One region of the Streptomyces sp. NPDC044061 genome, then DNA from elsewhere that is predicted to be linked to it. Evidence: riboswitches for the same ligand, from Rfam matches in the RefSeq annotation. Region 1 holds a riboswitch; the other holds the start of a gene.
What was found. Region 1 has a riboswitch for ZMP and ZTP ahead of AC07CM_RS30695 (glycine hydroxymethyltransferase). Riboswitches for the same ligand answer to the same signal wherever they lie in the genome.
Positions count from the first base shown of each region.

Region 2: another riboswitch for ZMP and ZTP. It lies ahead of AC07CM_RS20275 (bifunctional 5,10-methylenetetrahydrofolate dehydrogenase/5,10-methenyltetrahydrofolate cyclohydrolase); the one in region 1 lies ahead of AC07CM_RS30695 (glycine hydroxymethyltransferase).

Region 1 covers NZ_JBWKFL010000021.1:21,012-24,403, reverse strand. Annotated here, with positions in the region: gene AC07CM_RS30705 (glutathionylspermidine synthase family protein) at 1-52, shown strand, start outside; gene rocD (ornithine--oxo-acid transaminase) at 49-1,302, opposite strand; ZMP/ZTP riboswitch at 1,347-1,437, shown strand; gene AC07CM_RS30695 (glycine hydroxymethyltransferase) at 1,471-2,922, shown strand; gene trpS (tryptophan--tRNA ligase) at 3,055-3,392, shown strand, end outside.
Region 2 covers NZ_JBWKFL010000011.1:303,247-306,638, forward strand. Annotated here, with positions in the region: gene AC07CM_RS20260 (nuclear transport factor 2 family protein) at 1-2, shown strand, start outside; gene AC07CM_RS20265 (MarR family winged helix-turn-helix transcriptional regulator) at 27-575, opposite strand; gene AC07CM_RS20270 (hypothetical protein) at 636-1,535, shown strand; ZMP/ZTP riboswitch at 1,753-1,833, shown strand; gene AC07CM_RS20275 (bifunctional 5,10-methylenetetrahydrofolate dehydrogenase/5,10-methenyltetrahydrofolate cyclohydrolase) at 1,856-2,704, shown strand; gene AC07CM_RS20280 (CU044_5270 family protein) at 2,705-3,392, opposite strand, start outside.

The sequences.
Region 1 (3,392 bases):
CGACGAGTACGCCCGCTTCCTGCCGCACGTGATCCTCCCGGGCCTGTCCTAGCCTTCGAGCACGGCCGCGAGCTGGTCCAGCCCCCAGTCCAGGTCCTGCTCGGCGATGACCAGCGGCGGGGCGATCCGGATCGTGCTGCCGTGGGTGTCCTTCACCAGCACCCCCCGGTCCATCAGCTTCTCCGACAGCTGCCGCCCGGTGCCGTACCGGGGATGGACGTCCACCCCCGCCCACAGGCCGCGCCCCCGCACCGCCGTCACCCGGCCGGTGCCGAGCAGCCCGGCCAGCCGCCCGTGCATCCGTTCGCCCAGCTCGGCCGCCCGTGCCTGGAACTCGCCGGAGCGCAGCATCGCGATGACCTCCAGCGCCACCGCGCAGGCCAGCGGGTTCCCGCCGAACGTCGACCCGTGCTCGCCCGGCCGGAACACCCCGAGCACCTCGGCGCTCGACACCACCGCCGACACCGGCAGGATCCCGCCGCCCAGCGCCTTCCCCAGCACGTACATGTCCGGTACGACCCCCTCGTGCTCGCACGCGAAGGTCCGCCCGGTCCGCCCGAGCCCCGACTGGACCTCGTCGGCGACGAACAGCACGTTCCGCTCGCGGGTCAGCTCCCGCACCCCCGGCAGATAGCCGGCCGGCGGCACGATCACCCCGGACTCGCCCTGGATCGGCTCCAGCAGCACGGCGACGGTGTTCTCGGTCAGCGCCGACTTCATGGCGGTCAGGTCCCCGTACGGCACGATCTCGAAGCCCGGCGTGTACGGCCCGAAGTCCGCGCGGGCCTCCGGATCGGTCGAGAAGCTGATCACGGTCGTCGTACGCCCGTGGAAGTTGCCCCCCGCGACCACGATCTTCGCCATCTCCCCGGGCACCCCCTTCACCCGGTAACCCCACTTCCGGGCGGTCTTCACCGCGCTCTCCACGGCCTCCACGCCGGTGTTCACGGGCAGCACCATCTCCATGCCGCACAGCTCGGCCAGCTCCGCGCAGAACGCCGCGTACCGGTCGTGGTAGAAGGCGCGGGAGGTCAGCGTCACCCGCTCCAGCTGGCGTCTGGCCGCCTCGACCAGCCGGCGGTTGCCGTGCCCGAAGTTGAGCGCCGAGTAACCGGCGAGCAGATCCAGATACCGCCTCCCCTCCACATCGGTCATCCACGCCCCCTCGGCCGTGGCCACGACGACGGGCAGCGGATGGTAGGTGGGCGCGCTGTGCGCGTCGGCGGTGGCGATGAGGTCTTCAGCAGTGGTCACGGCCTCTCCCGGATACGACGGAGACCCCCTTCCTATCCTCGCTCGCATGGTGGACGCGGGATCTCACCGCTCCGGCGCGCCCGGTAGGCTGATCAGCGGGCCGTGACTGGCGCGCTGGGATGGGACGGACCATCGGGGAGCGGCCCGAGCGGGAAATCAGTGCCGTGCGCCTGGGCCGAACGTGAACGCTGAAACGCACGCCGTCCGGAGGTCCCCATGCCTGAGCAGCAGCCCCTCTCCACCGAGTCCACCGCCTTCCGCGCGGCCCTCGACGTCATCCGCGCGGTCGAGCCGGGAGTGGCCGACGCCATCGGCCAGGAGGTGGCCGACCAGCGCGAGATGCTGAAGCTGATCGCCTCCGAGAACTACGCCTCCCCGGCCACCCTGCTGGCCATGGGCAACTGGTTCAGCGACAAGTACGCCGAGGGCACCATCGGCCGCCGCTTCTACGCCGGCTGCCGCAACGTCGACACCGTGGAGTCCCTGGCCGCCGAGCACGCCAAGGCGCTCTTCGGCGCCCGGCACGCCTACGTCCAGCCGCACTCCGGCATCGACGCCAACCTCGTCGCCTTCTGGGCCGTCCTCGCCGACCGCGTCGAGGCCCCGTTCCTGGAGAAGACCGGCGTCCGCCAGGTCAACGACCTCACCGAGGCCGACTGGGCCGAGCTGCGCCAGGCCTTCGGCAACCAGCGCATGCTCGGCATGTCCCTGGACGCGGGCGGTCACCTCACCCACGGCTTCCGCCCGAACATCTCCGGCAAGATGTTCGACCAGCGCTCCTACGGCACCGACCCGGCCACCGGCCTCATCGACTACGAGGCGTTGCGCGCCCAGGCCCGCGAGTTCAAGCCGCTGATCGTCGTCGCCGGCTACTCGGCGTACCCCCGTCTGGTGAACTTCCGGATCATGCGGGAGATCGCGGACGAGGTCGGCGCCACCCTGATGGTCGACATGGCCCACTTCGCGGGCCTGGTCGCCGGCAAGGTGCTCACCGGCGACTTCGACCCGGTCCCGCACGCCCAGATCGTCACCACGACGACCCACAAGTCGCTGCGTGGCCCGCGCGGCGGCATGGTCCTGTGCGACGACTCCCTGAAGGACCAGGTCGACCGCGGCTGCCCGATGGTCCTCGGCGGCCCGCTGCCGCACGTCATGGCCGCCAAGGCCGTCGCTCTCGCCGAGGCGCGGCAGCCCGCCTTCCAGGGCTACGCCCAGCGCATCGTCGACAACTCCCGCGCCCTCGCCGAGGGCCTGATGCGCCGCGGTGCCACCCTGGTCACCGGCGGCACGGACAACCACCTCAACCTGATCGACGTCGCCACCTCCTACGGCCTCACCGGCCGCCAGGCGGAGGCCGCCCTGCTCGACTCGGGCATCGTCACCAACCGCAACGCCATCCCGGCCGACCCGAACGGCGCCTGGTACACCTCCGGCATCCGCGTCGGCACCCCCGCCCTCACCACCCGTGGCCTGGGCACGGCGGAGATGGACGAGGTGGCGGGCCTGATCGACCGCGTCCTGACCACGACGGAGCCGGGCACGACGAAGTCGGGAGCGCCGTCCAAGGCGGCCCACGTCCTGGACGAGAAGGTGGCGCAGGAGATCGCCCAGCGGGCAACGGACCTGGTGGCGGGCTTCCCGCTGTACCCGGAAGTCGACCTGGGCTGATCAACGCCCTCAGGGGCGACCAACCGCAAGGGGCGCGGGGCCGCATTCGACGTGCGGCTCCGCCGCGGGCGCGCGAGCAACCACGAACGGCCCGCAGTCCCGTGCACCGAACCCCCCGAGCTCTCTGAGACAATGAAAGACATGGCTTCCGCTGACCGACCCCGCGTGCTCTCCGGCATCCAGCCCACCGCCGGCTCGTTCCACCTCGGCAACTATCTCGGCGCCGTCCGCCAGTGGGTGGCCCTGCAGGAGTCCCACGACGCGTTCTACATGGTCGTCGACCTGCACGCGATCACGGTCCCGCAGGATCCGGCGGAGCTGCGTGCCAACACCCGCCTCGCGGCGGCCCAGCTCCTCGCGGCCGGTCTGGACCCCGACCGCTGCACCCTCTTCGTGCAGAGCCACGTCCCGGAGCACGCCCAGCTCGCCTGGGTCATGAACTGCCTCACCGGCTTCGGCGAGGCCGGCCG
Region 2 (3,392 bases), on a different contig from region 1:
AGGGAGGAAGGTCGCGAGGGTCCAGGTCACCTCCCGGTTGACCTGGACCTTCTCGGCTCGGGCGGGGCTGGGGCGGGCGCGTCCGCCACGCCCTCGGCGGCCAGGACCAGTTTCCGCAGCAGGTCTGCGAGTGTCCGCCGTTCTTCTTCGCTCAGTGCTGAGAGCAGCGCGCCCTCACCCGCGTCCTCAGCTGCCGCGTGCGTCTCGAACGCGGCGTGCCCGGCCCCGGTGAGCCGTACTCGCACGCGCCGGCGATCGCCGGTCTCGTGGGTACGGGTGATGAGCCCGGCCTCCTCGATGGGCCCCAACCGCGCCGACAGCGCGCCCCGGGTCAGCCCGAGCCGGTCGGCGAGCCGCGAGGGGCTGGACTCGTAGGGCGGCCCGGACCTGCGCAGCATCAACAGCACCTTGTACTGCCAGTACTTCAGGCCGTCGGTGTCCAGCACGTCCCGGCGGGCCTGGGCGGTGTGCCGGGCGAGGATCGCCAGCCGGGCGACGATCGCCTCCCTGACCGGGTCCAGCCAGTCCAGTTCGCGCGCCCAGACGGCCACGTGCCGGTCCACCGAGTCCTGCACTGTCTGCCTCCCGCAGTGGTTTTCTTGTGGATCGTTTTTCGCATAACTACCTTGCCCGCCATGACCCTTGCCGCGCACCTCTTCATAGATGTCGATGAACTCCTCGCCGCTGTACGAGAACTGAGCGTCGCGGGCCGCTGGGAGCGGGCCGCGGGGCTGCTGGCCTCGGCCACCGCCCAGGAGCCCGCCGACCGCGCCCGGATCGCCCGGACCGCGGCCGAAGTCGCGCTGGACCGCGACTGGTTCGCCGGGACGGACACCGCGGCCGAGTGGATCGAGGCGGCCGGGAAGGAGTTCCCGGACGGTGACTGGGACACGGACTTCCTCGGTCTCAGGCACACCTACGGCCGGCTGCTCCTCGTCCATGGCAGCCTGCGGATCGGCCCCTTCGGCAAGGACCCCGAAGCGCTCGCCGCCCTCCGCGACCGGGCTCGGGACCTGCACGACCGGGCCCCGGACGAGGTGCGCCGGGGCTGGGCGGCGATGTACCGCGGGCTGATCGCGGACAACCACTTCGCCGACCGGCCGGCCGCCGCCACGCACTACGCGGCCGCGCTGCGGGCCGCGGAGGACGGCGCGGACGACCTGCTGGCCCGTGAGGCCCTGCGGCACCTCGGCGACCACGACCACGACGCCGGCGACCACGAGCGGGCCGGCGAGCGCTGGCGCCGGGCCACCGCGCTGGGCGCCGGGGCCGGCACGGTGCCCGGCACCCTCTCCCAGCAGCTGCTGCTGGCGGTGCTGGCACGCGACGCGGGCGACGAGGCGGGGGCCCGCGCCATCACGACGGAGATCGCCCGCTGGGCCAACGCCATCGGCGCCGCCCGCCTGGAGGCCACGGCCACCGCCTTCCTCGCCGGTGAGGACCCCACGGCGCCACCTGCCGAGGCTCCGGCCCCGAGCACCAGCCACGCCCTCGACATAGACACCACGGCCCCCACCGCCCAGGGCACGACCTGAGCCATCGCCCGCGGCCCAGGCAGGGACCGGCACCCGCATCCCCGGTCCCGGCCTGCGCGCCGCCCGCGCCCTCCACTTGGCGGCAACGGCACCCACTCCACCGATTCGAGGCCCGAACCGCGCCCCACCACGGACTCCGCGGCACCGGCTCCCCTCAGCTCACATCAACTGTTCCCCGGACGCGGCCAGAGCCCCGCTCGAGGGCTCGGTTACGCTGTGGGCGGGTCGTGACTGGCGCTGAGGTGGAGTACCACCGGGGAGCGGTCCATGGTGGATGCCGCGCGCCTGGGCGATGAAGGCCAACCAGCCCAGGAGTGCAGATGACACAGGCCCGGCTCATGGACGGCACCGCTCCGGCCCGCCGCATCGTCGAGGAGACCGCGAAGAAGGCCGCCGACCTCACCGCGCGTACGGGCGGCGCGCCCTGTCTGGCCACGGTGCTGGTCGGTGCGGACCCGGCGTCCGTGACGTACGTCCGGATGAAGCAGAACCGGTGCCGGAAGGCCGGTGTCGAGTCCCGCCACGTGGCACTGCCCGCCACCACGACCACCGACGAACTCGTCGGAACCCTGCGGGAGTTGTCGGCCGATCCGGGCGTGCACGGCATCCTGCTGCAACACCCGGTGGGCGACCACGTCGACGAGCGGGCCGCGTTCGAGGCGATCGCGCCGGAGAAGGACGTCGACGGCGTCACCTTCGCCTCGTTCGCCACGATGAGCTTCGGGCTGCCGGGCTTCGTGTCGTGCACGCCCGGCGGCATCCTGCGGCTGCTCGACGAGTACGGCGTCGACCCGGCCGGGAAGCGCGCCGTGGTCGTGGGCCGCAGCGCCATCCTCGGCAAGCCGGTGGGCATGCTCCTGCTCGCCCGCGACGCGACCGTGACGTACTGCCACTCGCGCACCCGGGACCTGTCGGCGGCGGTCCGCGAGGCGGACATCGTCGTGGCCGCCGTCGGCCGGCCTCGCCTGATCCGGGGGCAGGACATCAAGCCGGGCGCGGTGGTGATCGACGCGGGCTACAACCCCGGCAACGTCGGTGACGTCGACTTCGACTCGGCCGTGGAGCGGGCCTCGCTGATCACGCCGGTGCCGGGCGGTGTCGGCCCGATGACGATCGCCACGCTGCTGGAGCAGACCGTGACCGCCGCCGCCCGGCAGCTCGGGGTGTGATCAGCGCATCCAGGCGCTGTAGCCCATGACGTCCCCGGCCCGCACGCCGTATTCCGGGTCGTCCTCGGTGAAGGTGTTCTCCATGCCTAGGACGGCACCGGTGCGCGGCTCCAGGATCAGCATGTGCCGGATGCCGCCGGTGTCGTACACGTAGGCCTGTCCGGGCCGGCCGAGGCGGTCGGTCAACTCGCCGGCCGGCCGCAGCCCCTCGGCCTGCGCGAACAGCCGGACGAGGGCCGCCGACTCACGGGCACCGGGGGTCCAGTGGTCGAGCAGTTCCGCGACGGCGTCGAGGAGTTCGGCGGTGCTCAGTGCAGCGGTGCCGCGGTCGACCTGGGGGCGCGCGACCTCGGTGAGGTAGGCCCGCAGCGCCGCCGCCGTGTGCGGCGGCGTTCCCTCGGGCGGGGCGTCGCTCCACATCGGCGGGTACGTGGTCCGGCTGATCACATGGCCGTCCGCCACCAGGTGAGGGGTGTCGCCCTCGTCGGTGAGGACCGGGCGGCCCGGCCTGCGCGGGTCGGTCGCCACGACCAGCTCGGTGTGGCTGTCGTCCGCCCGCCAGCGCACGACGCGTTCCTCGGGGAGGGTGACGGGCGGTTTGTCGTCGCTCATTCCCAAGCTCCACGACTGCACGTGTGTGCCCTTGCGCAGGGCCGGTGAGCCGCCCGCCGCCGACGCGTCGGCGAGG